DNA from 4 places in the Streptomyces sp. SL06 genome. Region 2 is predicted to be linked to each of the others. Evidence: riboswitches for the same ligand, from Rfam matches in the RefSeq annotation. Region 2 holds a riboswitch; each other region holds the start of a gene.
What was found. A riboswitch is a leader RNA that binds a small molecule or an ion and turns the genes downstream of it on or off. The one in region 2 is predicted to bind cobalamin.
Positions count from the first base shown of each region.

Region 1 (7,743 bases), 400 kb from region 2:
GGGCTGCCGCTGCTGCGGGGGGCGTCCGACGCGACCCGCCTGATCGTGTCGGAGCCCCTGGGCGATCTGCCCGGCGTCTGGAACAGGATGCCCGAGAGCAGTTACGGCGTCGTACGGCCCGAAGGAGACGTCCTGCTGCCCTTCGCTCCGCACCGCGTCTGACCGGTTGCCCGGCCGCCCATTGACATAAGCCGGGGAAGATCACACAATCGGGGCCATGACCACATACCGGTTCGGCACCACGGCGGAGTGTCCCCGCGTGCCCGAGCGAACCGGATGTGAGCGCTCCGGCCGATAACCGGCCGCCCCCGAGCCAAGGGCTCGACGCACCCACGCCGCGTCAAGGCGAGGCGCTCTTCCCTCCCGGCGAACAGCTCGGAGCACTTCCGTTTTCCCGGCCATCCGGCGGCGATGCCGCACTGCCGTGGCCCGACCCGAACCAGCACACACAAGGGGAGGACTCTCATGACCGTCACGACCGCCGGTCCGACCGTCGAACTGCGCGAGACACACATCCCGGGGGACGGCCTGTACGAGGGCCGGCGCACGCTGCGCAGGCTGCCCGAGGGGTGGGAGGAACGGCCCTACGAACGCTTCGAGGTCGTTCCGCAGGCGCGCACCATCGGCGCCGAGATCCGGGGCGTCGACCTGTCCCGGCCGCTCGCTCCCGCGCTGCGCGAGGAGCTGAACCGGGCCCTGCTGGAGTGGAAGGTACTGTTCTTCCGCGGCCAGCACCTCACCTCCGACCAGCAGCGCGCCTTTGCCGGGCACTGGGGCGAGCTGGAGACCAATCCCCTGCTCACGGCGGGTGCCAGCGAGGAGGTCGCCCGGTTCGACAAGGGCGCCGGGGCGGCGCCGACGTACGAGAACGTCTGGCACACCGATGTCACCTTCCGGGAGCGGCCCGCGCTCGGCGCCGTCCTCCAGTTGCGCGAGGTCCCGCCGTTCGGCGGGGACACGATGTGGGCGGACATGGCGGCGGCCTACGACAACCTGCCCCAGGAGGTGAAGGACCGGGTCGACGGCGCCCGCGCCGTGCACGACTTCATCCCGGGCTTCGCCAGGTTCTACGGTCCGGAGCGGCTGATCCCGCACCAGGACCTCTTCCCGCCCGTGGAGCACCCCGTCGTGCGCACCCACCCGGAGACGGGGCGGCGCATGCTGTTCGTGAACACGTCGTTCACCACCCACATCACCGGCATGGACCGTGACGAGAGCGACCGCCTGCTGCGTTTCCTGTTCCAGCAGGCGCACGTCCCCGAGTACCAGGTGCGCTTCCACTGGCAGCCCGGCGACATCGCCTTCTGGGACAACCGCGCCACCCAGCACTACGCCGTGGGCGACTACGGCTCCGAGCGCCGCGTCGCCGAACGCGTCGCCATCGAGGGCGACCGGCCCTTCTGACCGCGTGTCCGACCGCGTGCGGGCCGCAGGCGGTGACCGCCTGCGGCCCGCGGGTCCGGCTAGGGAGTGTCCTGCTGCTCGATCGCGGCCGGGCGCCGCTGTGCGGCGCGGACGCGCGCGATGTCGAGCTTCTCGCCGCGGTCGAAGCGGTAGATGCCGTTCTGCTCCTGGAAGACGTCGGTCAACTGGGTGTAGCAGTAGCCGAACATGGCGGGGTCGTCGAGCAGCACCGCGGTGAGGCCGCCGAACCGCTCGTGGAACTCGTCCTCGTCGTGGACGCGTTGCCCGTAGCCCCAGGAGACGGTGCGGTCCTCTCCTGAGAGGTCGGCGGCGGCCTCCAGGTCCCACCAGATGCCGCCGAACTCGCTGACGAAGTACGGCTGGCCGCGGTAGGGCAGGGAGTAGCGGGCGCCGCTCTCGTGGGCGTTGACGAAGGGGTCGTCCTTGGCGAGGCCGGACATCAACTGCCGGAAGGCGGCCGGGTCCTGCTCGTAGTGGTGGGAGTCGTAGACGTCGGTCTCGGCGACCCGGTGGGCGTAGCCGGAGGCGTCGACGACGGGCCGGGTGGTGTCCATGGCCTTGGTGGCCAGGAACATCGCCCGGGTCACGGCGTCCAGTCGGGTGATGCGGTCGTGCAGCTTCTGGTAGGTCTCGTTGAGCGGGCACCAGCCGATGATCGAGGGGTGCGAGTAGTCGCGCTCCAGCGCCTCCAGCCACTGGCCGACGTAGGAGGCGTCGGGCTGCTGGTTGTCGCCCGAGGAGCCGCCCGTCTCGCAGCCCCAGTCGCCGAACTCGCCCCAGACCAGGTAGCCGAGGCGGTCCGCGTGGTACAGGAAGCGCTCCTCGAAGACCTTCTGGTGCAGCCGGGCCCCGTTGAAGCCGGCCGCCACGGCCAGTTCGATGTCCCGCACCAGTGCCTGGTCGCTCGGCGCGGTCATCAGCCCGTCGGGGTACCAGCCCTGGTCGAGGACGAGTCGCTGGAAGAGCGGGCGCCCGTTGAGCAGGACGGCCTTGCCGCGGATGCCCACGGCGCGCAGCCCGGCGTAGCTCTCCGCGCCGTCGACGACCCGCCCCGCCGCGTCGAGGAGTTCGAGGCGCAGGTCGTACAGGTGCGGGTCCTCGGGGCTCCACTCGCGGCGCCGGTCGTCCGGCACCGGCAGGTGCAGGCGCGGGGCGAGGTCCAGGTCGGCGCGTGCCTCGGCACGGCTCACCTCGCCGGAGGCGTCGCTGAGGACGGCGCGCACCCGGTGGCCGGGCCGGTTGCCGGACAGGGGCAGTTCGAGGTGGAAGGCGGAGCCGGCCAGGTCCGGGGTGATCCGGGGGCGGCGCAGATGTGTCTCGGGGACGGGCTCCAGCCAGACGGTCTGCCAGATGCCGGTCACCCGGGTGTAGTTGCAGTCGTGGTTGGCGTAGCGGACCGCCTGCTTGCCGCGCGCCTGCGGGCCGGACTTGGGGTCGCGGGCGCGGACGGTGACGACGACCTCCCTCCCAGTCCCGGCGATGTCGCCGAGGTCGGCGGTGAAGGGGGTGAAGCCGCCGCGGTGGCGGGCGACCTCCGTGCCGTCGGCCCACACGGTGGTGTCGTGGTCGACGGCGCCGAAGTGCAGCAGCACCCGGCGTCCGGCCCAGTGCGCGGGCAGGCTGAGGGCGCGGCGGTACCAGACGGCCTCCAGGAAGTCGGTGTCGCCGATGCCGGACAGCTCGGACTCGGGCGGGAAGGGGACGAGGATCTCGTGGGCCAGTTCGCGGTCCAGCAGGCCGCGTTCGAGGCCGCTGTCCCCCCGGTCGGTCTCGAACTGCCAGGCGCCGTTCAGGTTGAGCCAGTCGCGGCGCGCGAACTGCGGTCGCGGGTACTCCGGGCGCGGTGCGCAGTGAGTGGGCAACACATGCTCCAGTCGATCGGTGGGCCGGCGCGGGGGTGCCGGGCCCGTGTGTGCGGCGGGTGGGACGGGGGTGGTCAGGCGCCGCCGAGGCCTGTGGTGGCCACGGAGTCGACGATGCGGCGCTGGAAGAGGAGGAAGACCGCGATCAGCGGCAGCGCGGCGAGCAGGGCGGAGGCCATGGACCGGGCGTACTGGATGCCGTAGGCGTCCTTCACGGTGGCCAGGCCCACCGGGAGGGTCATCAGGTCGGGGTCGGCGGCGGTGAAGGCCGCGGGCGAGGCGTAGCCGAGCCGGCCGGAGACCTCGCTGACCGACGCGGTGCGCAGCAGCGGGACGGCCGCGAGCAGGCGTGCGCGGGCCCGCCAGACGGCGGGGCTGTCCCCCGTCTGTGCGCGAAAGCGTCGGGTGAAGGCCCGTTCGCTCATGGCCGTCCTCGACCGCGTAGTGGACCGTCATGCCGTTGCGGCCGTACAGCCGCGGGGCGCCGGTGGTGTCCGCGGTGCCGACCCCGAGGCCCACGGTGTCCCGGCCCCGCGCGGCGAAGCGGGCGAAGGCGTGCCGCAGGAGGAGGCCCCCCAGACCGCGACCGCGGGCCTCGGGCAGCACACCGAGGTTGCGGATCCGGCCCATGGCCTCACGGTCGTCCCGGGCCAGCGGGAACCCGGTGTCCCCCAGGCCGTCGACGGCGGCGATCCACACCAGGGACCAGTCCAGCCGCTCGGCGCCGATGTCCTTCAGCCGGAGCGCGCAGTCGCGCGGCCCGAAGTCGAAGTGGTCCGCGAACGCCCGCCGGTGCAGCTCGTGCACCCGCGCACGGTCCGCCTCGGCGCAGGACGTGGTGGCGGCGCACGACGCTCCAGCCCCGCTCCGTCAACAGCGCGGTGCCGGTCGTGGGCCGGGAGTCGAGATGCAGGTGGACGACGGCCCGCGCCGCTCCGTTCTCCCGTGCCCCGGCCTCCATGGTGGTGACGGCGCGGGTGGCCGGGCGCGGGTCGGCGGGGGACATGAGTGAAGGGTGGGGGCGACGACGGACGACCACAACGCCCTTTCCGCCGGGCGGGGGGGCACTTGGCCACCCCCGAACGGGGACGCAGGACGGCGAACAGCGGGGCACAGGGGCGTCCGGAGGCCCGCTCCGCCGCCGGCCGACGGGAGGTGCCGCCGAGCCTGCGCACGGCCCGGGGTCCTCCCACCGCACCGTCCGCATGCCGGACACGACCGGTCGCGCCCGTGCGCGGACCCGATAGGCTGGCCGGCGCAGCTGGTTCGCCCCGTCCGCCAGGCGGGAGGCGTCGCAAGAGGGAACCCGGTGGGAATCCGGGACTGCCCCGCAGCGGTGAGTGGGAACGACCGCCGTCATACGCACTGGGTCCGGCGACAAGGACCTGGGAAGCGACGGCCAGTAGGTGTCCTTGCGAAAGGGGACGCGCCCACGAGTCCGAAGACCTGCCAACTGCCCGCGTACGACCCGCTCGTGCGCGGACATCCCGGTGACCTCGAGGGCGGGTCGGCGTACACACCAGGCGGACCGCGGCGCCGTACCGCGCCAGGTCGCACCGCCGGTGCCGTCGCCCTTCGCGCTCTCGTCCCGTCGCCGGGATCTCAGGGATTCGTCTCGCGAAGGAGATCTCCGTGACCAGTACGTCCGCGACCGCACACGCCACCGTGTACGGCTACCCCAGGCAGGGCCCGAACCGGGAGCTGAAGAAGGCGATCGAGGGCCACTGGAGGGGCCGTGTCGACGCCGACGCCCTGCACGCCACCGCCGCCGGACTGCGCCGCGCCACCTGGCGGCAGCTGACCGAGGCCGGCGTCGACGAGGTCCCCACCGGTGACTTCTCGTACTACGACCACGTACTGGACACCACCGTCATGGTCGGTGCCGTCCCCGAGCGCCACCGGGACGCCGTCGCCGCCGACGCGCTCGCCGGGTACTTCGCCATGGCGCGGGGCACCCAGGACGTGGCGCCGCTGGAGATGACGAAGTGGTTCGACACCAACTACCACTACCTGGTGCCCGAGCTGGGTCCGGACACGGTGTTCACGGCCGACTCCGCCAAGCAGGTCGGCGAGCTGCGGGAGGCCCGCGCCCTGGGCCTGGCCGCCCGCCCCGTCCTCGTCGGCCCCGTCACCTACCTGCTGCTCGCCAAGCCCGCCCCGGGCGTCGCCGCGGACTTCGAGCCGCTCACCCTCCTCGACCGCCTGCTGCCGGTGTACGCCGAGATCCTGGCCGACCTGCGCGCGGCCGGCGCCGAGTGGACGCAGCTCGACGAGCCGGCCCTCGTCCAGGACCGCACCCCGGCCGAACTGGACGCCGCCGCCCGCGCCTACGGCGTTCTGGGCGCCCTCACCGACCGGCCCCGGCTGCTGGTCGCCTCCTACTTCGACCGTCTGGGCGAGGCCCTGCCCGTGCTGGCCAAGGCGCCGGTCGAGGGTCTGGCCATGGACTTCACCGGGCCGGCCGCCGCCAACCTGGACGAACTCGCCGCCGTGGGCGGACTGCCCGGCAAGCGCCTGGTCGCCGGGGTGGTCGACGGACGCAACATCTGGGTGAACGACCTGTCCCGTTCCCTCAGTACGCTGGGCACCCTGCTGGGCCTGGCGGACCGCGTCGACGTGTCCGCCTCCTGCTCCCTGCTGCACGTCCCCCTCGACACGGCCGCGGAGCGGGACATCGAGCCGCAGGTCCTGCGCTGGCTCGCCTTCGCCCGGCAGAAGACCGCCGAGACCGTCACCCTCGCCAGGGGGCTGTCCCACGGCGCCGGCGCCGTGACCGCCGAACTCGCCGCGAACCGCGCCGACCTGGCCTCCCGCGCGGGATCGCCGATCACCCGCGACCCGGCCGTCCGGACCCGCACCGAGGCCGTCACAAAAGCGGACGCCCGCCGCTCGCGGCCCTACGCCGAGCGCGCCGCCGCACAGCGGGCCCAGCTGAATCTGCCACCGCTGCCGACCACCACCATCGGCTCCTTCCCGCAGACCGCCGAACTGCGCGGCGCCCGCGCCGACCTGCGGGCGGGACGCATCGGCACGGCCGGCTACGAGGAGCGCATCGAGGCCGAGATCGAGGAGGTCGTCTCCTTCCAGGAGAAGACCGGGATCGACGTCCTGGTGCACGGCGAGCCCGAACGCAACGACATGGTGCAGTACTTCGCCGAGCGGCTGACCGGCTTCCTCGCCACCCGGCACGGCTGGGTCCAGTCCTACGGCACCCGCTATGTGCGCCCGCCCGTCCTGGCCGGCAACGTCTCGCGCCCCGAGCCGATGACGGTGCGCTGGACGACGTACGCACAGTCCCTCACCGAGCGCCCGGTCAAGGGCATGCTCACCGGCCCGGTCACCATGCTCGCCTGGTCCTTCGTCCGCGACGACCAGCCCCTCGGCGACACCGCCCGCCAGGTCGCCCTCGCCCTGCGCGACGAGGTGGGCGACCTGGAGGCCGCCGGGACCTCGGTCATCCAGGTCGACGAGCCCGCGCTGCGCGAGACGCTGCCGCTGCGCTCCGCCGACCGCCCGGCCTATCTGGCCTGGGCCACCGAGGCGTTCCGGCTCACCACCGGCGGCGTCAGGCCGCACACGCAGATCCACACCCACATGTGCTACGCCGAGTTCGGCGACATCGTCCGGGCCATCGACGACCTCGACGCCGACGTCATCAGCCTGGAGGCCGCCCGCTCCCACATGCAGGTCGCCCGCGAACTGGCCGCCCACGGCTACCCGCGCGAGGCCGGACCGGGTGTCTACGACATCCACTCCCCCCGTGTCCCGAGCGCCGAGGAGGCCGCCGGACTGCTGCGCACCGGCCTGCGGGCGATCCCCGCGGAACGGCTGTGGGTCAACCCCGACTGCGGTCTCAAGACCCGCGCCTGGCCCGAGATCCGGGCCTCGCTGGAGAATCTGGTGGCCGCCGCCCACACGGTCCGCGGTGAGCTTCCCGGTTCCTGACCGGGGCCGGGTGCGCATCCGCGGAAGCCGCGTCCCTCGGCGTTTCCTGTGAGAGAGGCGCCGCCACGGCCCCGGCCGTGGCGGCGGTGCGCGGTGGCGGCGCCCGATTCACAGGGTTCTCCCAGAAGCTCTCAGGAACCGGTCGGCCCGGCCCGCCAGGATCCCGCCCATGACAAGGATCGACGTAATGGGCCTGACCAAGCGGTACGGGCCCGACACCGTGGTGGACGACCTCTCGTTCACCGTGGAGTCCGGGCAGGTGACCGGCTTCCTCGGCCCGAACGGCGCCGGCAAGTCCACCACCATGAGGATGATCCTGGGGCTGGCCGCTCCCACCCTGGGTTCCGTCACCATCGGCGGTCGCCGCTACGGCGACCTCCCCGTACCGCTGACGGAGGTGGGCGCGCTGCTCGACGCGGGCGCCGTCCACGGCGGCCGGAAGGCGTACGACCATCTGCTGGCCCTCGCGGTGAGCAACGGCCTGCCCCGGAGCCGGGTCGACGAGGTGCTC
Region 1 covers NZ_JBSYOT010000002.1:6,786,103-6,793,845, reverse strand. The annotation lists gene AC4IHM_RS31220 (class II glutamine amidotransferase) at 1-162, shown strand, start outside; gene AC4IHM_RS31215 (TauD/TfdA dioxygenase family protein) at 466-1,404, shown strand; gene AC4IHM_RS31210 (glycoside hydrolase family 2 protein) at 1,464-3,287, opposite strand; partial or broken gene AC4IHM_RS31205 (helix-turn-helix domain-containing protein) at 3,362-3,715, opposite strand; partial or broken gene AC4IHM_RS31200 (GNAT family N-acetyltransferase) at 3,720-4,242, opposite strand; cobalamin riboswitch at 4,533-4,755, shown strand; gene metE (5-methyltetrahydropteroyltriglutamate--homocysteine S-methyltransferase) at 4,920-7,232, shown strand; gene AC4IHM_RS31190 (ABC transporter ATP-binding protein) at 7,402-7,743, shown strand, end outside.
Region 1: it holds a riboswitch for cobalamin, as region 2 does, so the genes downstream of both, metE (5-methyltetrahydropteroyltriglutamate--homocysteine S-methyltransferase) here and AC4IHM_RS32830 (CbtB domain-containing protein) in region 2, are expected to answer to the same signal.

Region 2 (7,743 bases):
CGCGCGCGGCGGCCGGCTCGCTGCCCCGGGCCGGCCGTGCGGTCGTCTCCCCGGAAAGTGTGCGGTGTCGCGAGACGGCCGTGGCTCTGGGGCTGGGTGGTGAGGACGAGCCGGCACTGGGGCCCCTGGACGTGGGCCGGTGGCGGGGCCTGACCCTCGACGAGGTCGCCGCCCGCGAGCCGGAGGCGATGACCCGCTGGCTCACCGACCCGGCCTGCGCACCGCACGGTGGGGAGTCCGTCCGGGACCTGTGTGCTCGGGCGGCCCGGTGGCTCGACGCCGCGCGGACGGACGGGCGCACGCACGCCGTGGTCGAGCCCGAGGTCGTGCGTGCGGCCGTCGTCCACGCGCTGGGGTTGCCCGCCACGGCCTTCTGGCGGCTGGATGTGCCGCCCCTGACGGCGACGGAGCTGACCGGCAGGTCCGGACGGTGGAATCTGCGGCTGGGGCGCCCGCTGGAGGCGCCGGAGAGCCCTCGTGCATGAACGCGGGGCGGTCAGCCGGGAGCCGTCGCCGGGGCCGCGACGGCGGACCTGGGGTTCAGCAGCCGCTCGGCCAGGTCGCCGAAGAGGAGGCCGAAGCCGCCCCACAGGGTGACCTGCATGGCCAGCGCGGAGAGCCGGAACCGCCACAGGACCGTGGCCGGGAAGTCGCTCGGCACCTCGTTGACGGCCGGCAGGAGCGCGTACGCCACGCCGATCACGACGCCGAACGCGGCCACCGCCGCGACGGTGGCGTACCAGGTGCCGAGCTTCGGGGCGAGCCGCTTGCCGAGGATGGCCGCGGCCACCGCGAGCAGAACCCCGAGCACCATCATCAGGAAGTACAGGGTGGTCCGCCTGCCGATGGTGTCGGCGTCACCGACGGCCGGCGGGTTGGCCGGGTACTTGAGGAACGGCACGACGTAGACGGCGAGCAGGGCGCAGCCGGACAGCAGCAGCGCGGTGGCCCGCGGGGTGAGGCGGCCGACGCGGCCGAGGGCGAAGCAGTGGGCGAGGGCGGCGATGCCGCCGAAGGCGACCCCGTAGACCAGGACACCGGTGGCCAGGCCCGCGGTGGACTGAAGGCTCCGGGAGACGAGTTCGGCCTCGTGTTCGTGGGCGTGGGCGTGGGCCTCCTCGAAGCCGATCGCCCGGTCGACGTTCGGCTCACCGAGGAAGTAGGCGACGACCAGCGCGAGTACACCCGCGCCCAGGCCCGCGAGCATGCCCCGCACGAGCAGGTTGCGCACCGTGGTGGAGTTCATGAGGATGTCGGCTCCCGGCGTCAGTGGCAGGGGAAGCCGAGCAGGTGGCGGGCGTCGTGCACCCACTCGTGGACGTCCTCGCCGGAGACGAGGGCGGTGGCACCCTGTTCGGCACCGACGAAGTACAGCAGGACCAGCATCAGGACGCCGAAGAAGACCGCCCACGGAACGATGGCGCCGATCGGCAGTTTGGCGGGCAGGGCGGGGCTGGTGGCGGTCGGCGGGGCGACATGCTGCGCCATGGCGGGGGCCTCCTCCGGGAGTTCGCGTCCCATTTCGGTGGTGCACATGACGACGGCTACGGGTCTGACTCGCCGCCCCCGTTGTGAAGGGGCCGGCACACAGTGGCGCGACCGCGCCGGATTCCCACCGGCTTCCGTCCTGCCGTCGTCGATTCGGAGCAACCGTACCCCTCGGCCCGTACATGACCAATACCGCGCCGAGGGGCGAGGATCCGCTCTCACCGAATGCTTACTCGTGGCGGAACCCGGGTGGCCGCTTGTCGCCGCAGGCCAGGGCGCACGCGCCGGGCACGCCCGCGCCGGGGACGGTGCGGCCCGATTGACGCGGCACGTCGCCGTGGGCGAGCATCCCCGCGGAGGGAGGGACGGCCGTCACCCACGCCGTCGCCACCTCGGCCGTCCGGTCGGCGCGGCGCGGCGCACCTCGTGGTGTGTGAGCGGCCCGTGTCACACTCGCGGCGAGAACAAGGTCACAACCGCTTCCTCTGCTGCCGGTCCACCGGCCTGTCCTAACATCCGACCATGACGCTCCTGCCTGACGAAGGACTCGCCCTCGCGGCCGGGTTCCCGCACGCGACACACGAGCAGTGGCAGCGCCTGGTGGCGGGTGTGCTGCGCAAGTCGGGCAGGGAGGTGCCCGACGACGAGGCGGAGGACGCCCTGTCCACCGTGCTGGAGGACGGCCTGCGGGTACGCCCCCTGTACACCGCGCGTGATGTCGCCCCCGACCCCGGTCTTCCGGGCTTCCCGCCCTTCGTGCGCGGCGCCCGCGCGCAGGCCGGCAGCGCGGGCGGGTGGGATGTGCGCCAGCGGCACACGGTGGCCGACGGGGCGTCGGTCCTCGCCGACCTGGAGAACGGCGTCACCTCCCTGTGGCTGGCCGTCGGAGAACCCGCGGGGCTTCCGGTCGCCGCGCTCGATCGCGCCCTCGGCGGCGTCCACCTCGACCTGGCCCCCGTCGTCCTGGACCCGGGCGACGCGTTCGAGGCCGCCGCTCGTGAGCTGCTGCGCCTGTACGAGGCGAGGGGCGTCGGCGCGGACGCCGTGCGCGGCAACCTCGGTGCCGATCCGCTGGGCCACGAGGCCCGCACCGGCCGCTCGTACGACACCGCGCCGGTGACCGAGCTGGCCCGGCTGTGCGCCGTACGCCACCCGGGTCTGCGGGCTCTGACCGTGGACGCGCTGCCGTACCACGAGGCCGGCGGTTCGGCGGCCCAGGAGCTGGGCTGCTCGCTGGCGACGGGCCTGGCCTACCTGCGTGAACTGACCGCGGCGGGACTGGACACGGCTCAGGCCCTGGCCCAGCTGGAGTTCCGGTACGCCGCGACCGCCGACCAGTTCCTGACCATCGCCAAGCTGCGCGCCGCACGCCGGCTGTGGGCGCGGGTGGCCGAGGTCTGCGGGGCGCCGCGCGCGGGCGCGCAGCTCCAGCACGCGGTGACCTCGACGGTGATGATGACGCGCCGCGACCCGTGGGTGAACATGCTGCGCACCACGGTCGCCGCACTGGCCGCCGGGACGGGCGGCGCCGACGCCGTGACCGTGCTGCCCTTCGACCACGCGCTCGGTCTGCCGGACGCGTTCGCGCGCCGTATCGCCCGCAACACCTCCACCATCCTGATCGAGGAGTCGCATCTGGCCCGGGTGATCGACCCGGCGGGCGGCTCCTGGTACGTGGAACGGCTGACCGACGAACTCGCCCATGCCGCCTGGGAGTTCTTCCAGGACATCGAACGGGCGGGTGGGCAGGCCGCCGCCCTGCGCTCCGGGACGGTCGGCGAGCGGCTGGCGCGGACCTGGGCCGTGCGCAGCGCGAAGCTGGCCAAGCGGCGGGAGCCGGTCACCGGGGTCAGCGAGTTCCCGCACCTGGCCGAGAAGCCCGTCCTGCGCGAGCCGGCGCCCGAGCAGCCGGCCGGCGGCCTGCCCCGGGTGCGGCGGGACGAGGCGTTCGAGGCGCTGCGCGCCCGCTCGGACGCCCACCTGGCCGCGACCGGCACCCGGCCCCGGGTCCATCTGACCGCGCTCGGCCCGGCCGCCGCGCACACCGCCCGGCTCACCTTCGCCGCCAACCTCTTCCAGGCCGGCGGCATCGAGCCCGTCACCGAGGGCGGCTTCGCGCAGAGCGGGGCGCGGGAGGCGTGCCTGTGCTCCAGTGACGCGCTGTACGGGGAGCAGGCCGAGTCCACCGCCGCCGCGTTGCGGGAGGCGGGCGCCGAGCACGTGTTCCTCGCGGGCCGTCCGGGACCGTACGCGGGCGTGGACAGCTATGTCTTCGCCGGCTGCGACGCCGTCGCCGTACTCACCGCAGCCCTCGACCGCATGGGAGTGTCCTGATGTCCATCCCCGACTTCTCGGCGATCGAGCTGGGGACGCCGTCCGCCGACGCCTCCCTCGACGAGTGGCGGGCGGCCGTGAAGAGGGCCGCCGACGGTGACGACCTCCTCTGGGAGACGCCGGAGGCCATCGCGGTCAAGCCGCTGTACACCGGGCACGACCTGGAGGGCCTGGACTTCCTGGGCACCTACCCGGGCATCGCGCCGTACCTGCGCGGCCCCTATCCGACGATGTACGTCAACCAGCCCTGGACGATCCGCCAGTACGCGGGGTTCTCCACGGCCGAGGAGTCCAACGCCTTCTACCGCCGCAATCTCGCGGCCGGGCAGAAGGGCCTGTCGGTCGCCTTCGACCTGCCCACCCACCGCGGCTACGACAGCGACCACCCGCGGGTGACCGGCGATGTCGGCATGGCGGGCGTGGCGATCGACTCCATCTACGACATGCGGCAGCTCTTCGACGGCATCCCGCTGGACCGCATGACGGTGTCGATGACGATGAACGGCGCCGTGCTGCCGGTGCTCGCGCTGTACATCGTGGCCGCGGAGGAACAGGGCGTGCCGCCCGAGAAGCTGGCCGGGACCATCCAGAACGACATTCTCAAGGAGTTCATGGTCCGCAACACCTACATCTACCCGCCGAAGCCGTCGATGCGGATCATCTCCGACATCTTCGCCTACACCTCCCGGCGGATGCCCCGCTACAACTCCATCTCCATCTCCGGCTACCACATCCAGGAGGCCGGCGCGACGGCGGACCTGGAGCTGGCGTACACGCTGGCCGACGGGGTCGAGTACATCCGGGCCGGGCGGGAGGCGGGGCTGGACGTGGACGCGTTCGCGCCGCGGCTGTCGTTCTTCTGGGCGATCGGCATGAACTTCTTCATGGAGATCGCCAAGTTGCGGGCGGCCCGGCTGCTGTGGGCCAGGCTGGTCGGGCAGTTCGACCCGAAGAACGCCAAGTCGCTTTCCCTGCGCACCCATTCGCAGACCTCCGGCTGGTCGCTGACGGCGCAGGACGTGTTCAACAACGTCACCCGCACCTGTGTGGAGGCGATGGCGGCCACCCAGGGCCACACCCAGTCGCTGCACACCAACGCGCTCGACGAGGCGCTCGCGCTGCCCACCGACTTCTCCGCCCGCATCGCCCGCAACACCCAACTGCTGCTCCAGCAGGAGTCCGGCACGACCCGCGTCATCGACCCGTGGGGCGGCAGCGCCTACGTGGAGCGGCTGACGTACGACCTCGCGCGCCGCGCCTGGCAGCACATCCAGGAGGTGGAGCAGGCGGGCGGCATGGCGCAGGCCATCGACGCGGGCATCCCCAAGCTGCGGGTGGAGGAGGCCGCCGCCCGCACCCAGGCGCGCATCGACTCCGGGCGGCAGCCGGTGATCGGCGTGAACAAGTACCGGGTGGAGACCGACGAGCAGATCGACGTGCTCAAGGTCGACAACTCCTCGGTGCGCGAGCGGCAGATCGCCAAGCTGCGGCGGCTGCGCGAGGAGCGGGACGAGACCGCGTGCCGCGACGCGCTCGACGCGCTGACCCGGGCCGCCGGCGGTGCGGGCAACCTGCTGGAGCTGGCGGTGCGGGCGGCTCGCGCGAAGGCGACCGTCGGGGAGATCAGCGACGCGCTGGAGAAGGTGTACGGGCGGCACGCGGGGCAGATCCGTACGATCTCCGGTGTGTACCGCAACGAGACGGGCGAGTCGCCGGCCGTGGAGCGCACCCGGGCGGTGGTGGACGCCTTCGCCGATGCCGAGGGCCGCCGGCCGCGGATCCTGGTCGCCAAGATGGGCCAGGACGGCCACGACCGAGGTCAGAAGGTGATCGCCACCGCCTTCGCCGACCTCGGTTTCGACGTGGATGTCGGCCCGCTGTTCCAGACCCCGGGCGAGGTGGCCCGTCAGGCGGTCGAGGCGGACGTGCACATCGTCGGGGTGTCGTCCCTGGCCGCCGGGCATCTCACGCTCGTCCCGGCGCTGCGCGAGGCGCTCGCCGAGGAGGGGCGGGAGGACATCATGGTCGTCGTCGGCGGGGTGATCCCGCCGCAGGACGTGCCGACGCTGCTGGAGATGGGCGCGGCGGCGGTGTTCCCGCCCGGCACGGTGATCCCGGACGCGGCGCGCGACCTGGTGGAACGGCTCGCGGCCGGGCTCGGCCACGACGAGCTGTGAGCCGGTGACGTGATGGCCCTCGAACTCGACGCGTACGTCAAGGGCGTCCTGGACGGCAGGCGTGCGGTGATCGCCCGCGCGATCACTCTCGTGGAGTCCACCCGGCCCCAGCACCGGTCTCTGGCCCAGCAGTTGCTGACCGAGCTGCTGCCGCACAGCGGCAGGGCGCGGCGGATCGGGATCAGCGGTGTGCCGGGTGTGGGCAAGTCGACGTTCATCGACGCCTTCGGCACGATGCTGACCGGGCTCGGCCACCGGGTCGCGGTCCTCGCCGTCGACCCGTCCTCGAGCCGGACGGGCGGTTCGATCCTCGGCGACAAGACGCGCATGGAACGCCTGGCCGTCGACCCGGCGGCGTTCGTGCGCCCCTCCCCCACCGCGGGGACGCTCGGCGGGGTCGCGAAGGCGACCCGTGAGTCGATGGTGGTGATGGAGGCCGCCGGCTACGACGTGGTGCTGGTCGAGACGGTCGGTGTCGGCCAGTCCGAGACGACCGTCGCCGACATGGTGGACTCCTTCCTGTTGCTCACCCTGGCCCGCACCGGCGACCAGTTGCAGGGCATCAAGAAGGGCGTCCTTGAGCTGGCGGACGTGATCGCCGTCAACAAGGCAGACGGCCCGCACGAACGCGACGCCCGTACGGCCGCCCGTGAACTGGCGGGCGCACTGCGGCTCATGCACGGCAAGGACGCCTTCTGGACTCCGCCGGTGCTCAGTTGCAGCGCACGCGAGTCGACCGCGCTGGACACCGTCTGGGAGCGCCTGGAGCAGCACCGCACGCTGCTGGACTCCACCGGCCGGCTCGCCGCCAAGCGCCGCACCCAGCAGGTCGACTGGGTCTGGGCCATGGTCCGCGACGAACTGCTGGGCCGCCTGCATGCCGACCCGGCCGTCCGGTCTCTCGCCCCGGGGCTCGAACAGCGGGTGAGGGAGGGCGGGTTGACGGCGACGCTGGCAGCGGAACGCATCCTGGACGCCTTCACGCGCGGCACAGGCGATCCCGCGCCGCCCAGGGGTCCGTTCGGCTGATGCGGGGCGGAGCGGGGGAAACGCCACATGGTCCCGTCAACCGTGGTTGCGAAAGACAAGCAGATAGCGCCAGAGGAGGAGCCTGCGGACGCGGCATCCGGGCAGCAGCACCGCGGCTTCCCGGCGGATCTCGGCCAGGGGCACGGCCGGCTCTCTCACCGGCGCCCTCACCTCTTCCCGAGGCGCCGCGGCCAGGCTCCAGGCCCGGTCGAGCAGGGTCTTCTCCGGACAGCACCCCAGGATCACGAGGACCCCGCCGGGCGCGAGCGCGTCACGCAGGGCGCCGACGGTGTGGAACGGCATGTGGTGGATGCCGGCGAGGCACAAGATGAAGTCGTAGTGCGCCTGGGAAAGTTCGACTTCGGTCACGTCCGCCGACGCGCGAACCGGCCGGTCCCGCACCCCACGTCCAGTGCCGTACCGCGGTTTTGCGGCACCTGGCGCAGCAGCAGGCGGTGATAGTGGTCGTTGTGATCAAAAGGCATGGCTCCGACCCTGTCACCTCGCGGCTCGCGTTCGCTCCCCCGTCTTCTCGCTCACGCGCTCTCTTCCCGGCGGACACAGAAGGCACCCGCGGCAGCCGCCAGGACCGCCGCCTCCGCGGCCCGTTCCGCAAGCCGCGGGTCGGGATCGGCACGCAGGAGCACCAGTTGGTGGTAGAGCGGCGCCGTGGAGGCGATCGGCAGGCTCCGCGCGTCCGTGTGCGGTGCGGGGA
Region 2 covers NZ_JBSYOT010000002.1:7,181,108-7,188,850, reverse strand. The annotation lists gene AC4IHM_RS32840 (histidine phosphatase family protein) at 1-485, shown strand, start outside; gene AC4IHM_RS32835 (CbtA family protein) at 497-1,246, opposite strand; gene AC4IHM_RS32830 (CbtB domain-containing protein) at 1,267-1,488, opposite strand; cobalamin riboswitch at 1,526-1,650, opposite strand; gene AC4IHM_RS32825 (hypothetical protein) at 1,718-1,864, opposite strand; gene AC4IHM_RS32820 (methylmalonyl-CoA mutase family protein) at 2,011-3,822, shown strand; gene scpA (methylmalonyl-CoA mutase) at 3,822-5,999, shown strand; gene meaB (methylmalonyl Co-A mutase-associated GTPase MeaB) at 6,012-7,028, shown strand; gene AC4IHM_RS32805 (hypothetical protein) at 7,065-7,397, opposite strand; partial or broken gene AC4IHM_RS32800 (TetR/AcrR family transcriptional regulator) at 7,565-7,743, opposite strand, start outside.

Region 3 (7,743 bases), 1.6 Mb from region 2:
GTGCGGGCCGGCCCACCGCCGCTCCCCCGGCCCACCCCGCACGCGCCCCCGATCGCGGGTGCCGGCCTCCCGGGCGCCGTGGTCGCGCGGTCCGCGTCCAACCGGCACCGGGCCCCGGCCCTCGCACCGGCCGGGGCTCCGGAACGCCCCCCGTGTGCCGGCCCGTCGCCGCTACACCCCGTCGGTCTCGTCGGAGGGCATGCCGTACCCCCGGAGCCGTTCTGCCGCCTCGGCCAGCTGGGTCTGTGTCAGGAGGGACGGGGAGTAGCCCGGGATCGAGGAGGCGGTCAGCCACAGGCGGCACATCCACTCCAGTTGGGCGGTGCGGTCGTAGGCCTGGTCGAGGGAGGCGCCGTAGGTGATCGTGCCGTGGTTGCGCAGGAGGCAGCCGGTGCGGCCGGCGAGGGCGTCGAGCGCGCCGCGGGCCAGTTCCTCGGTGCCGTAGGCCGCGTACGGGGCGACCCGGACGGGGCCGCCGAGCGCGGCGGTCATGTAGTGGACCGGCGGCAGCTCGGTGACGAGCAGCGAGACCGCCGTCGCGTGCACGGCGTGGGTGTGGACGACGGCGCGGGCGCCGGAGTCGGCGCGGTACACGGCGAGGTGCATGGGCAGTTCGCTGGTGGGGGCCCGCGTGCCGAGCACCTGCCGGCCGTCGAGGTCGACGCCGGTCACGTCGTGCGGGGTCAGCCGGTCGTAGGGCACGCCCGACGGGGTGACCAGGATTCTGTCGCCGACGCGCACCGAGACATTGCCGGAGGTGCCGACCACCAGCCCGTCCGCCACCGTCCGCCGGGCCGTCACGACCAGTTCCTCCCAGGCCCGTTCCTCGTCCGCGCCCACCCGTGCGTCCCGCGATCGCGTCACAGTCACCGCCTCCTCACGGGCGCCGCCGCGCCCCTCGCGTCCCTCGTCCGAACGTCGTCGCGGCGATCCTGCCAGGGACGTCTCCGGAGAGCACCGGACCGGGCACGCACAGGGAATCCACAAGGAGGCCGGGACGCCGGTTCCGGTCACCACGACGCCCTGCCCAGTTCATCTTCCGTTCACCCTGGTTACCTACGTTCGTCCAGCCAATGACCTCGAACGATTGCCTGGGTAAATGGAAAGCTTCTCGCTGATCCTCGCGATTGTGGTAGTGACCGCACTCGCGTTTGATTTCACGAACGGTTTCCACGACACCGCGAACGCGATGGCAACGACCATTTCGACCGGTGCGCTCAAGCCCAAGGTGGCGGTGGCGATGTCCGCCGTCCTCAACCTTGTCGGCGCCTTCCTCTCGGTGGAGGTCGCCAACACGATCTCCAAGGGTCTCGTCGACGAGACCGGCATCCGTCCCGAGGTCATCTTCGCCGCCCTGGTCGGCGCGATCCTCTGGAACCTGATGACCTGGCTGGTCGGGCTCCCGTCCAGCTCCTCGCACGCCCTCATGGGCGGTCTGATCGGTGCCGCCGTCGCCTCCGCGGGCATCGGCGCGGTCCACGGCGACGTGCTCGTCACCAAGGTGCTCCTCCCGGCGCTCGCCGCCCCCGTCGTCGCGGGCGTCGCGGCGCTGCTCGCCTCGCGCCTGACGTACTCCCTGGGCCGCAAGGCCGACGGCAGGGCCGCCGCGAAGGGCTACCGCGCCGGACAGATCGCCTCCGCCGGTCTGGTCTCGCTGGCCCACGGCACCAACGACGCGCAGAAGACGATGGGCATCATCACCCTCGCCCTCATCGCCGGCGGCGCGCTCGCCCCGGCCTCCGACCCGCCCGTGTGGGTCATCCTGTCGGCGGGCCTGGCCATCGCCCTCGGCACCTACCTGGGCGGCTGGCGCATCATCCGCACCATGGGCAAGGGTCTGACCGACCTTCAGCCCCAGCAGGGCTTCGCGGCCCAGACCAGCGCCGCGACGGTCATCCTGGCCTCCTCCCACCTCGGTTTCTCCCTCTCCACCACGCACTCGGTATCCGGCGCGGTGATGGGCGCGGGCCTCGGCCGCAAGGGCGGCGTGGTGCGCTGGTCCACGGCCACCCGGATGTTCGTCGCCTGGGGTCTGACGCTGCCGGCCGCGGCCCTGGTCGCCGCGCTCGCCGAGTGGGTCTGCCGCCTGGGCGACTGGGGCACGGCGCTCGTCGCGGTCTTCCTGGTCGCCGCCGCCGCCGTCATCTGGAAAGTGTCCCGCCGCGAGGTGGTCGACCACACCAACGTCGCCGCCGACGAGCCCGAGCCGGCCGGTGTGGTGACCACGGCGATGGCCGCCGTGTCCCCGCCCCCGGCGGGCGTGACCGAGGACCTGACGGCCACCGTCGCGGCCCCGGCCGCCACACCCGACCCCGCCGCCAAGGCCCCGTCGGCCGCCACCACCGTCTGAGCCCGCGCACCGGGTACGAAGGAAGCGAACCTCCATGAGCATCGACTGGGCAGCCATCGGCTCCGTCTTCGGGGTCAGCCTCGTGGTCACCGTGGCCCTGGTGGGCCTGTTCACCCTCGGCATCGTCGGCCTCTCCCACCAGGAGCGGGCCGCCGCGCGGGGCGGCTCCGCGGGCCTCGCGGTCACCGGCGCGTACGCGTGCTTCGCGGCCTGCGCGGCGGCGGTGGCGTACGGGATCTATCTGATCGTCGCCTGAACACCCCCACGCACCCCGGGGCGGGGCGCGGGACGGACTCCAACCGTTCCGCGCCCCGCCTTCTTCCGTGCCGGCGCGCACCACGCGTGTGTGGGCCTTCGCACACTCCCCCGTCGCAGGTCAACGCCAGGTTGACGGGTGTTCGGGGGCCGTGGTGGACTTCCGGGGCCATCTACGGCGGCAGAAGAGGAAGGCCGGTGCGAATCCGGCGCGGTCCCGCCACTGTGACCGGGGAGCAGATCCCCGGGAGCCAGGAACTCTCGCCGCCGGTCTCGTCGAACCAGGGCGTGGACACCCTGAGTGAGGACACAACGCGATGCTCGGCTGCCGATCGACGTTCCAAGCCAGGTGCTTCCCTGACCGTGTGACCGGCTGAGCCCCGTGCGTGCCGAACGCGTCTTCGCGTACGGCGCCGCCGCCGGCCTCCTCGGCGACCTCCTCCTCGGCGATCCGCGCCGCGGGCACCCGGTCGCCGCGTTCGGCCGTGCCGCCGGTGCCGTGGAGCGGGTGCTGTGGCGGGACCACCGGGGCTGGGGCGCGCTGTACGCCGCCGTGTGCGCCGGTGGCGCCGCCGCCCTGGGCTCGGCCGCCGCGCACGCCGTACGCCGCTCCCCCGTCGCCTCCGTCGCGCTGACCGGCGCGGCCACCTGGGCCGTCGTCGGCGGTACCTCGCTCGCCCGTGAGGCGCGCGCCGTCGGCCGGGCCCTGGAGGCCGGGGACATCGAGGCGGCACGGGCGCGGCTGCCGCACCTGTGCGGGCGGGACCCGCAGGCGCTGGACGCCGACGGGATCGCCCGCGCCGTGGTGGAGTCGGTCGCCGAGAACACCTCCGACGCGGTGGTGGGCGCCCTGGTGTGGGGCGCCGTCGGCGGGGTGCCGGGGCTGCTCGGCTTCCGGGCCGTGAACACGCTGGACGCCATGGTCGGCCACAAGTCGCCCCGGTACCGCCGGTTCGGCTGGGCCGCGGCCCGGCTCGACGACCTCGCGGGCTGGCCGGGCGCCCGTCTGACCGCCGTCCTGACCGTCGTGGCCGGCGGCGGTCCGCGCGGCGCCGTACGGGCCTGGCGCGCGGACGCCTCGCGGCATCCGAGTCCCAACGCCGGGCCCGTGGAGGCCTCGTTCGCGGGCGCCCTCGGCGTACGGCTGGGCGGGACGCTCTCCTACGGCGGACGCGTCGAACACCGGCCGGTCCTCAACGCGGCGGCGGGGCGCGCCGTCACGGCCGCCTCCGGCGACATCGACCGCGCCGTACGACTGTCCCGACGCGTGAGCCGGCTGGCACTGCTCGTGTGCGCGAGCACCCGCCTCCTCGCCCACGGCGCCGCCAGGGCCACCGGTGCTGCCCGGAAGGGGCGTGTGTCGTGAGCGGTGGGCTTCTTGTCGCCGGTACCACCTCCGATGCCGGCAAGAGTGTCGTCACCGCCGGGATCTGTCGCTGGCTGGTGCGCCAGGGGGTGAAGGTCGCGCCCTTCAAGGCGCAGAACATGTCGCTCAACTCCTTCGTGACCCGCGAGGGCGCCGAGATCGGGCGGGCGCAGGCCATGCAGGCGCAGGCGTGCCGTGTGGAGCCGACCGCGCTGATGAACCCGGTGCTGCTGAAGCCCGGCGGCGAGCAGAGCAGCCAGGTCGTGCTGCTCGGCAGGCCGGTGGGGGAGATGAGCGCCCGCGGCTACCACGGCGGGCGCCGGCGGCGGCTGCTCGGCACGGTGCTCGACTGCCTGGCCGAACTGCGGGGCACCCACGACGCGGTGATCTGCGAGGGCGCGGGCAGCCCCGCCGAGATCAACCTGCGCCGGACCGACATCGTGAACATGGGGATCGCCCGGGGCGCCGGGCTCCCCGTCCTGGTCGTCGGCGACATCGACCGCGGAGGCGTCTTCGCGTCCTTCTTCGGCACGGTGGCGCTGCTCGCGCCCGAGGACCAGGCACTGGTCGCCGGGTTCCTCGTCAACAAGTTCCGGGGCGATGTCTCGCTCCTGGCACCCGGCCTCGACATGCTCCAACACCTCACCGGGCGCCGCACATACGGCGTGCTGCCCTTCCGGCACGGGCTCGGCATCGACGAGGAGGACGGGCTGCGGGTGTCGCTGCGCGGGACCGTGCGGGAGTCGGCGGTCGCGCCGCCGGTCGGCGAGGACGTGCTGCGGATCGCGGTCTGCGCGGTCCCGCTGATGTCCAACTTCACGGACGTGGACGCGCTGGCCGCCGAACCGGGCGTCGTGGTGCGGTTCGTGGACCGGCCGGAGGAGCTGGCGGACGCGGACCTCGTGGTCGTGCCCGGCACCCGGGGGACGGTCCGGGCGCTGGAGTGGCTGCGGGAGCGGGGGCTCGCGGACGCGCTCGGCCGCAGGGCCGCCGGGCACGGGCCCGTACTCGGCCTGTGCGGCGGCTTCCAGCTCCTCGGCGAACACATCGAGGACGAGGTCGAGTCGCGCGCCGGGCACGTCGACGGGCTCGGACTGCTGCCCGTACGGGTGCGGTTCGCCCGCGAGAAGACCCTCACCCGGCCGGTGGGCGAGGCCCTCGGCGAGCAGGTCGAGGGATACGAGATCCACCACGGGGTCGCCGAGGTCCTCGGCGGAACACCCTTCCTGGACGGCTGCCGGGTCGGCCAGACCTGGGGCACGCACTGGCACGGTTCGCTGGAGTCGGACGGCTTCCGGCGGGCGTTCCTGCGCGAGGTGGCCGCCGCCGCGGGCCGCCGCTTCGTGCCGGCCCCCGACACCTCGTTCGCCGCGCTGCGCGAGGAGCAGCTCGACCGGCTCGGCGACCTGATCGAACAGCACGCGGACACGGACACGCTGTGGCGCCTCATCGAGTCCGGCGCGCCGCAAGGACTGCCCTTCATCCCACCGGGAGCACCCGCATGAGCACAGTGTTGTTGTTGTCGACCGCCGACACGGACCTGCTGGCGGCCCGTGCGTCGGACGCCGCCTACCGGATCGGCAACCCGACCCGGGTCGATGTCGCCGAGGAGCTGCCGGCGCTGGTCGACGGCGCGGACCTGGCCGTCGTACGCCTGCTCGGCGGCAGGCGCGCCTGGGAGGACGGGCTCGCGGCGCTGAAGGCGTCCGGGATCCCGACCGTGCTGCTGGGCGGCGAGAGCGTGCCGGACGCGGAGCTGATGGCCGAGTCGTCGGTGCCGGCCGGGGTGGTGGCCGAGGCCCTGCGCTACCTGGTCGAGGGCGGCCCGGACAACCTCGCCCAGCTCGCCCGCTTCCTGTCGGACACGGTGCTGCTGACCGGCGAGGGCTTCGACGAGCCGCGCAAGATGCCGGAGTACGGCGTCCACGGCGAGCGCCCGTTCACCGGGGGCCGCCCGACGGTCGGCGTGCTCTTCTACCGTGCCCACCAACTGAGCGGCAACACCGCCTTCGTGGACACGCTGTGCGAGGCGATCGAGGCGCACGGCGCCAACGCCCTGCCCGTGTACTGCGGTTCACTGCGCGGCGCCGACACCGGGCTGTACCAGCTGCTGGGCCGCGCGGACGCCCTGGTCGCCACCGTCCTCGCGGCGGGCGGCACACACGCCTCGCAGGCGTCGGCGGGCGGCGACGAGGAGGCCTGGGACATCGGGGCGCTGGCCGACCTGAACGTCCCGGTGCTGCAAGGGCTCTGCCTGACCTCCTCCCGGGCCGCCTGGGAGGCCTCCGACGCCGCGCTCTCCCCCATGGACGCGGCGATGCAGGTCGCCATCCCGGAGTTCGACGGGCGGCTGGTCACGGTGCCGTTCTCCTTCAAGGAGCAGGGCCCCGACGACGTGCCGGTCTATGCCGCCGACCCCGAGCGGGCCGGACGGGTCGCCGGGATCGCGGTGCGGCACGCGGCCCTGCGGCACAAGCCGAACGCCGACAAGAAGCTCGCGCTGGTCTTCACGGCGTACCCGACCAAGCACTCCCGCGTCGGCAACGCGGTCGGCCTCGACACCCCGGCCTCGGCGGTGCGGGTGCTGGACGCGCTGCGGGACGCGGGGTACGGGGTGAGCGGATATCCGTCCGGCGGCGACGAGTTGATCCACCGGCTGATCGAGGCCGGCGGCCACGACGTGGAGTGGCTGACCGAGGACCAGTTGGCCTCCGCGCCCGCACGGGTGCCGCTGGCCGACTACCGGGCCTGGTTCGAGGAACTGGACCCGCGGCTGCGGGACGGGATGCGGGAGGCGTGGGGCGAACCGCCGGGTTCGCTGTACGTCGACGGGGACGACATCGTGCTGGCGTCGCTGCGGTTCGGGAACGTCGTCGTGATGATCCAGCCGCCGCGCGGTTTCGGCGAGAACCCGATCGCGATCTACCACGACCCGGACATGCCGCCCTCGCACCACTACATGGCGGCCTACCGCTGGCTGGACAACACCTTAGGCGCCGACGCGATCGTGCACATGGGCAAGCACGGCACGATGGAGTGGCTGCCGGGCAAGGGCCTCGGGCTGAGCGCCGGATGCGCGCCGGACGCGGTGCTGGGCGACCTGCCGCTGATCTACCCGTTCATCGTCAACGACCCCGGCGAGGGCACCCAGGCCAAGCGGCGCGGGCACGCCACCGTCGTCGACCACCTGGTGCCGCCGATGGCGCGCGCCGACACCTACGGCGACCTGGCCAAGCTGGAGCAACTGCTCGACGAGTACGCGCTCGTCTGCGACCTGGACCCGACGAAGGCACCGGCGGTGCGGGCGCAGATCTGGACCCTGGTCAAGGCGGCGGAGCTGCACCACGACCTGCGTGTGGACGACCAGCCGGACGACGCCGCGTTCGACGAGTTCGTCATGCACATCGACGGCTATCTGTGCGAGATCAAGGACGTGCAGATCCGCGACGGCCTGCACATCCTGGGCGGCGGCCCGGAGGGCGAGCCCCGCGTCAACCTCGTCCTCGCGGTGCTGCGCGCCTCGCAGGTGTGGGGCGGTCGGGCGAACGCGCTGCCGGGTCTGCGGGCCTCGCTGGCCGAGCACTTCGGGCTGGTGGAGAAGGAGTTGCTGGCCGAGCCGGGCGCCCCGGTGAAGGTGCCGGTGGAGCTGACGGAGCTGGTGGAGGGCCCCGCGCGGTCGGCGGCCGACGCGATCGACCTGCTGGAGCAGTTGTGCCGGCGGTTCGCGCAGGGCATGGAGTCCCGGGACTGGGACGGCACGGCCGTGGCGGGG
Region 3 covers NZ_JBSYOT010000002.1:5,625,757-5,633,499, reverse strand. The annotation lists gene AC4IHM_RS25775 (class II aldolase/adducin family protein) at 172-864, opposite strand; gene AC4IHM_RS25770 (inorganic phosphate transporter) at 1,100-2,350, shown strand; gene AC4IHM_RS25765 (hypothetical protein) at 2,385-2,606, shown strand; cobalamin riboswitch at 2,742-2,888, shown strand; gene AC4IHM_RS25760 (cobalamin biosynthesis protein) at 2,988-3,971, shown strand; gene AC4IHM_RS25755 (cobyric acid synthase) at 3,968-5,476, shown strand; gene cobN (cobaltochelatase subunit CobN) at 5,473-7,743, shown strand, end outside.
Region 3: it holds a riboswitch for cobalamin, as region 2 does, so the genes downstream of both, AC4IHM_RS25760 (cobalamin biosynthesis protein) here and AC4IHM_RS32830 (CbtB domain-containing protein) in region 2, are expected to answer to the same signal.

Region 4 (7,743 bases), 4.9 Mb from region 2:
ACTGGGCCTGGTCGAGGTACGGGGTGCGGGCGGCGGCCATGTCGATCAGGCCGCGCTGCGGGATCTCCCAGGCGGTGCGGTACAGCGCGCGGACGTCCTCGGGGATCCAGGAGAAGCCCTGCACCGAGCCGTTCGCCTCGCGCAGCGCCTCACGGGTGCGGGCGTCCCACACGCCGAGCCGCTTGAGGTCGTCCACCAGGTAGGAGTTGACCTGGAGGAACTCACCGGACAGCGTCTCGCGCTTGAACAGGTTGGACACCTGCGGCTCGACGCACTCGTACACGCCGGCGATGGAGGCGATGGTGGCGGTCGGCGCGATGGCGAGCAGCAGCGAGTTGCGCAGCCCGGTCGTGGCCATGCGCTCGCGCAGCGCCGCCCAGCGCTGCGGCCAGGCCGTCCGGACGCCGTAGTGGTCGGGATGCAGCACGCCCCGGGCGGTACGGGTCTTCTCCCAGGCCGGCGCGGGACCCACCCGCTCGGCGAGGTCGGCGGACGTCTCGTACGCGGCGAGCATGACGCGCTCGGCGATCCGGGTGGACAGGGCCTTCGCCTCGGGCGAGTCGAAGGGCAGGCGCAGTTGGAAGAACACGTCCGCCAGGCCCATCGCGCCCAGACCGACCGGACGCCAGCGGGCGTTGGAGCGGCCCGCCTGCTCGGTCGGGTAGAAGTTGATGTCGACGACCCGGTCCAGGAAGGTGACGGCGGTGCGGACGGTGGCGTCCAGCCGCTCCCAGTCGATGTCGCCGGCGGCCCGGTCGACGAAGGCGCCGAGGTTGACCGAGCCCAGGTTGCAGACCGCGCTCTCCCCGTCGTCCGTGACCTCCAGGATCTCCGTGCAGAGGTTGGAGGAGTGGATGACGTGGCCCGGCTCCGCGGTCTGGTTGGCGGTGCGGTTGGCGGTGTCCTTGAAGGTCATCCAGCCGTTGCCGGTCTGCGCGAGCGTGCGCATCATGCGGCCGTACAGCTCACGGGCGGGCAGCGTCCTGCGGGCGAGTCCCGCCTCCTCCGCCCTGCGGTACGCCGCGTCGAACTCCGCGCCGTACAGGTCGGGCAGCTCGGGCACGTCCGAGGGGGAGAACAGCGACCACCGGCCGTCGGCGTCCACCCGGCGCATGAACTCGTCCGGGATCCAGTGCGCGAGGTTCAGGTTGTGCGTGCGGCGGGCGTCCTCGCCGGTGTTGTCCCGCAGCTCCAGGAACTCCTCGATGTCGGCGTGCCAGGTCTCCAGGTAGACCGCCGCCGCGCCCTTGCGACGGCCGCCCTGGTTCACGGCGGCGACCGAGGCGTCCAGCGTCTTCAGGAACGGGACGATGCCGTTGGAGTGCCCGTTGGTGCCGCGGATCAGCGAACCCCGGGCGCGGACGCGGGAGTAGGCGATGCCGATGCCGCCGGCGTGCTTGGACAGACGGGCGACCTGGTGGAGGCGGTCGTAGAGGGAGTCCAGCTCGTCCTTGGGGGAGTCCAGGAGGTAGCAGGACGACATCTGGGCGTGCCGGGTACCGGAGTTGAACAGGGTGGGGGAAGAGGGCAGGTAGTCGAGGCGGCTCATCAGGCCGTAGAGCGCGGCGACCTCGTCGACCGAACGGGGGCTGTCGTCCTCGGCGAGTCCGGCGGCCACCCGCAGCATGAAGTGCTGGGGCGTCTCGACGACCTTGCGGGTGAGGGGGTGCCGCAGCAGATAGCGGCTGTGCAGGGTGCGCAGCCCGAAGTAGCCGAAGCGGTCGTCGGCGGCCGGGTCGATCAGCGCGTCCAGGCGGTCGGCGTGCAGCCGGACGAACGCGGCGGTGCGGTCGGCGATCAGGCCCTCGCGGTGCCCGGTGGCGACCGAGCCGGTGAAGGAGGTGACCCCCTGGGAGGCGGCCTCGGCGCGGATGCCGATGGTCAGCAGCCGGGCGGCCAGCCTGGAGTAGACCGGGTCCTCCGAGATGAGCCCGGCCGCCGCCTCCGTGGCCAGCTCGCGCAGCTCGGACTCGTCCGCGTGGGCGGACCGGCCGCGCAGCGCGGCGCCGGCGACCCGGCCGGGGTCGGCGCCCGGCAGGTCGGCGGTCAGCCCGGTCAGGGTCCGCAGCAGGGCGGCACCGGGTCCGTCGGACTCCTCGGTCACCGGGGTGGCTGAAGTCGTCACCGGGGTCGCTGAAACCGGGTCGGCTGGCGCGATGGTCACGTGGGGCACTCCCTCGCTCGGCACGGGGCCTGGCGGAGGGCAGGGGGGAACTCACGAGCGCACACGGCGTCGCGCCCACCGGCCCACTCCACGAGGCCCGGACGTCATGGCACCCGGACCGGAAGGGCCGGGCACACTGTCGGCAGGTCCTCGGACTGAACCGGCGCGTGATCACGCTCGGAGGCGAACACGCACAAGTACACCGTTGCGGGACAGTTCCGGATTCGCACCGGATTCCCCTGCGGCGACAGCGAGCATGAGCATACATCTTGTGCCGGGCTGCGCGAGCACCCCCAGATGTAGTGTCACGCTGGTGTCAGAGTGTCAGTTCATAGGTGATGAGGGTGATGTCGTACAGCTCCGGCGCCGGGTTCCAGTCGCGGTCGGGCGTGCGGGTGAAGCCCAGCCGTTCGTAGAGGCGGTGGGCGGTGTGCATGGCGCGCTGGGTCGACAGCACGACGCGCGCACAGCCCCCGACGCCCCGGGCCCGTTCGACGCAGGCGCTCACGAGGGCCTCGCCGGCCCCGCGTCCGCGTGCCTCGCGGGCGACGGCGAGCATGCGTATCTCGGCCTCGCCGGGCCGGGCTATGTCCGCCATGGGGCCGCCGGACGGCACGAAGGTCACACCGCCGAGCACCCGGCCGTCCGCCACGGCGACCAGCACCTCGGCGTCCGCCGCCCGCTTGGCCACGTTCCGCAGCTCGCCGAGGTACGTGTCGCTCTCCCCGAAGTCGAGGAGACCGTCGCGCAGATAGGCCTGCGCGGTGATCTCCCCCAGAGTCCCGTACTCGTCGGTCGCCGCCCGCCGGATCACGAAGTCCATGACCCCGAGTGTGCCCGACGGGTACGACAACGGGCCGCCGGGTTCTCTCCGGCGGCCCGTCGTGGTGGTCCGGGGCTCAGGTCGAGCTGCCCGCCGTGGCCGGCGGCAGTTCGACCTGGACGCCGGGGTCGCCGGCGTCCGCCGTGTAGTCGCCCGGCCGGGTCTCGTCGACGCCCTCGGGCGCCCCGACCGCCTTCAGGACGACGGTCAGGACCACGGTGACCAGGACGTTCAGCACGAAGGCGGTGAGACCGATGTAGCCGATCTCGCCGATGCCGGGGATCTCCTGCGAGGAGCCGCCGAAGTGCTTCTGGGTCGGCGAGGCCACGCCGTACGCGGCGACCGTGCCGTAGACCATGCCGACCGCCCAGCCGCCGAGCAGCGCCCAGCGGTGGAACCAGCGGGTGAACAGGCCGCCGACCAGGGCCGGGAAGGTCTGCAGGATCCAGATGCCGCCGAGCAGCTGGAAGTTGATCGCGACCGTCTTGTCCATGCCCAGGACGAAGATCAGCGCGCCCACCTTCACCAGCAGCGACACCAGCTTGGAGACCTTCGTCTCCTGCCGCGGCGTGGCGTCCGGCTTGATGAAGTCCTTGTAGATGTTGCGGGTGAACAGGTTCGCGGCCGCGATCGACATGATTGCCGCCGGGACCAGGGCGCCGATGCCGATCGCCGCGAAGGCCACGCCCGCGAACCAGGCGGGGAACATGTTCTCGAACAGTTGCGGGATCGCCAACTGGCCGTTGTCCACCTTGACCCCGGCCGCGATCGCCATGAAGCCCAGCAGCGCGAGCAGCCCCAGCATCAGCGAGTACAGCGGCAGGATGGTGGTGTTGCGGCGGATCACCTCACGGCTGCGAGAGGACAGCGTCGCGGTGATCGAGTGCGGGTACATGAAGAGCGCCAGCGCCGAGCCGAGCGCCAGCGTGGCGTACGTCCACTGGCTGGTCCCGCCCGGCACCAGCCCGCCGCTGCCGGTCTCGGTGAACTTGTCGTTCGCCGAGGCGAAGATGTCGCCGAACCCGCCGAGCTTGATCGGGATGTAGATGATCGCCACGGCGATCACGATGTAGATCAGCGTGTCCTTCACGAACGCGATCAGCGCGGGCGCGCGCAGCCCCGACGAGTAGGTGTAGGCCGCCAGCACGCCGAAGGCGATCAGCAGGGGCAGGTCCTTGACGAACCAGTGGGTGCTCTCGCCGCCGCCGACGCCCATCACGTCCAGCACGGCCTGGATGCCGACCAACTGGAGCGCGATGTACGGCATCGTGGCCAGGATGCCCGTCACGGCCACCGCGAGCGACAGGCCCTTCGAACCGAACCGGCCGCGCACGAAGTCCGAGGTGGTCACGTAACCGTGCTTGTGGGAGACCGACCACAGCCGCGGCAGGAAGGTGAAGATCAGCGGGTACACCAGGATCGTGTACGGCACCGCGAAGAAGCCGGAGGCGCCCGCCGCGTAGATCGCCGCGGGAACGGCCACGAAGGTGTACGCGGTGTACAGGTCGCCGCCCAGCAGGAACCAGGTGACCCAGGTGCCGAAGGACCGGCCGCCCAGGCCCCATTCGTCGAGGCTGTGCTCGTTGTCGGCCCTGCGCCAGCGGGCGGCCAGGAAGCCCATGGCGGTCACGAGCACGAAGAAGAAGATGAAGACGGCGAGTGCGACGCCGTTCACGCCGTCGTTCACTTGGTGCCGTCCTTCCGGCGGGCGCGCTGGTCACGCTGCCACAGTTGGTACGCGAGCACCGTCAGCGCGGTGGACATCAGCACCCACGCCATCTGGTACCAGTAGAAGAAGGGGATGCCGATGAAGGTCGGGTCCGTCCTGGCGTAGGAACCGACCCACAGCATGGCGACGAACGGTGCGACCAGACAGAGGCCGATGACGACGCGCACCGGCGTCACCGTCGGCCCTCTGCTCGTTTCCGGGGCTTGTGACATGCGGCGGCTCCGTCCCCTCGTTGATCACCTGGTGCAGTGCGCACGAAAATGTAGGGGACGGCGTCGAGACAGCGGAAGACCTCGTTCGTGTATCGGTCCTCAACCGCAAATCCGTGTGCGCGAGAAGCAGGGGGAGCGGGCGGCGGCTACGGCCGCTTGAGGCGGGCCACGAACTTGTAGCGGTCGCCCCGGTACACCGAGCGCACCCACTCCACCGGCTGGCCCGTCCGGTCCCGCGAGTGCCGGGAGAGCATCAGCATGGGCAGGCCCACGTCGGTGCCGAGCAGACCGGCCTCGCGGGGGGTCGCCAGGGAGGTCTCGATGGTCTCCTCGGCCTCCGCGAGATGGACGTCGTACACCTCGGCGAGCGCGGTGTAGAGCGACGTGTACTTCGCCAGGGACCGGCGCAGCGCCGGGAAGCGCTTCGCCGAGAGGTGGGTGGTCTCGATGGCCATGGGCTCGCCGTTGGCCATGCGCAGCCGCTCGATGCGCAGCACCCGCCCGCCCGCCGTGATGTCCAGCAGCCCGGCGAGCCGGTCGTCGGCGGTGATGTAGCCGATGTCCAGCAGCTGCGAGGTGGGTTCGAGCCCCTGCGCGCGCATGTCCTCGGTGTACGAGGTGAGTTGCAGCGCCTGCGAGACCTTGGGCTTGGCGACGAAGGTGCCCTTGCCCTGGATGCGCTCCAGGCGGCCCTCGACGACCAGTTCCTGAAGGGCCTGGCGCACGGTCGTGCGTGACGTGTCGAACTCGGCGGCCAGCGTGCGCTCCGGCGGCACCGGTGTGCCCGGTGTCTGCGTCCGGGTCATGTCGAGCAGATGCTTCTTCAGACGGTAGTACTTGGGCACGCGCGCGGTACGGACGGTCGCCCCACCCTCGTTCTCCGCACTGCTGACGTCGGTGCTCATGCTCTGCCTTCCCGGCTCCGGATGCCGAAGCGACCGATATCCCTGTCGGCCACGGCTCACATCGTGGCACGGCCGCGTGCCGGGATGGTCCCGCACGCTCCGTGATCCCTTCTGTATACCTCCGGGACCTCCCTTGGTCTAGTCCACAGCGCCGGCCGGCGTCGCTGGTACGCGCGTTCGGGACGGTATCGGCGTGTCGTTCGGCGGGTGGTGGTACACCCGGTCGGGGTCCGCCCGATCTGTCGCTTGCGCAATGAAAGGTCCCTGCATATCTCGGTCGCATCACGGACGACGTGAGGGTGCTTGAACACCCTTGACAGCCCTATTGGTCTGGGCCAAGCTCCCGGTACTGGTCTACACCATTGGTCCAGGTCCCGGCCCCATGGGCGGTCCGCGTCGACGAGCAACCGCGGGGAGGCAGGGGGGTTTGTGGCATCCCTGAGGAGGGTGGCGTGAAGCGCAAGCTGATAGCCGCGATCGGTATCGCGGGCATGATGGTCTCGATCGCGGCATGCGGGGGCGACAGCGACGACGGCAAGAAGGCCGGGGCGGACGGCTACGCCGGCGAGACGCTCACCGTCTGGGTGATGGACGGTTCCTCGCCCGACGACTGGCAGGCGGACCTCGCCAAGGAGTTCGAGGCGAAGACCAAGGCCAAGGTCAAGTTCGAGGTCCAGCAGTGGAACGGCATCCAGCAGAAGCTGACCACCGCCCTGTCCGAGGAGAACCCGCCCAACGTCTTCGAGGTCGGCAACACCCAGACCCCGGCCTACGCCAAGACCGGCGGCCTCGCCGACCTGAGCGACCTCAAGTCCGAGATCGGCGGGGACTGGACCGAGTCCCTCAACGAGTCGTCCATCTTCGACGGCAAGCAGTACGCGGCCCCCTGGTACTTCGCCAACCGCGTCGTCCTCTACAACAAGAAGGTCTGGGCCGACGCGGGCATCAAGGAGACCCCCAAGACCCGCGACGAGTTCTACGACGACCTGAAGACGATCGGTGCGAAGACCGACGCCGAGCCGATCTACCTGCCGGGTCAGAACTGGTACCACTTCGTCGGCCTGGTGGTCGGTGAGGGCGGCGAACTCGTCAAGAAGGACGGCGACAAGTACGTCTCCAACCTCGACGACCCCAAGGTCGCCGCCGCCGCGGAGACCTACAAGAAGTTCCAGGCCCTCTCCAAGGCGCCCAAGGACAAGGACGAGGCCACCCCGCAGCAGGGTGAGGTCTTCGCCAAGGGCAACGTCGGCGCCTTCATCGGCATGGGCTGGGAAGCCGGCATCGCGACCGAGGCCAACCCGAAGATCGAGAAGGACATCGGCTACTTCACGATCCCGGGCGCCACGGCCGACAAGCCCGAGGGCGTCTTCCTCGGCGGCTCCAACCTCGCGGTCGCCGCGGGCAGCAAGAAGCAGGACCTCGCCAAGGAGTTCCTGAAGCTCACGCTGTCCGACAAGTTCGAGGGCGCGCTGGCCAAGTCCAACGGCGTCATCCCGAACAAGGAGTCGCTGCAGAGCAACCTGGAGGGCAACGCCCCCGCCGAGGCCGCCGCGCCGGCCGCCGCGGGCGGTGGCACCACGCCGCTGATCCCGGAGTGGGCCGCGGTCGAGAACGCGCCCAACCCGATCAAGACCTATCTGACCGCCGTCCTGAACGGCAAGTCTCCGGCCGACGCGGCCAAGCAGGTCGAGGGCGAGTTCAACAAGCGCCTGTCGCAGCAGCAGTAACACCGGGTGGGCCGGGGCGGGGGCCGGACCCGACGGCCCCCGCCCCGGCGCCGAGGTGAACAGGTCGAGAAGAGAGAGACCGCGAGCATGACCGTGCAGATCGAACGGCCGCCCTCGGACCCGGCGGACGTGCGCAAGGAGGACGGTGGGGGCGCCGGCGGGCGGAGAACGGGAGCCGCGTCG
Region 4 covers NZ_JBSYOT010000002.1:2,298,708-2,306,450, reverse strand. The annotation lists gene AC4IHM_RS10315 (ribonucleoside-diphosphate reductase subunit alpha) at 1-2,164, opposite strand, end outside; cobalamin riboswitch at 2,289-2,428, opposite strand; gene AC4IHM_RS10310 (GNAT family N-acetyltransferase) at 2,481-2,987, opposite strand; gene mctP (monocarboxylate uptake permease MctP) at 3,064-4,674, opposite strand; gene AC4IHM_RS10300 (DUF3311 domain-containing protein) at 4,671-4,928, opposite strand; gene AC4IHM_RS10295 (GntR family transcriptional regulator) at 5,075-5,833, opposite strand; gene AC4IHM_RS10290 (extracellular solute-binding protein) at 6,286-7,560, shown strand; gene AC4IHM_RS10285 (carbohydrate ABC transporter permease) at 7,648-7,743, shown strand, end outside.
Region 4: it holds a riboswitch for cobalamin, as region 2 does, so the genes downstream of both, AC4IHM_RS10315 (ribonucleoside-diphosphate reductase subunit alpha) here and AC4IHM_RS32830 (CbtB domain-containing protein) in region 2, are expected to answer to the same signal.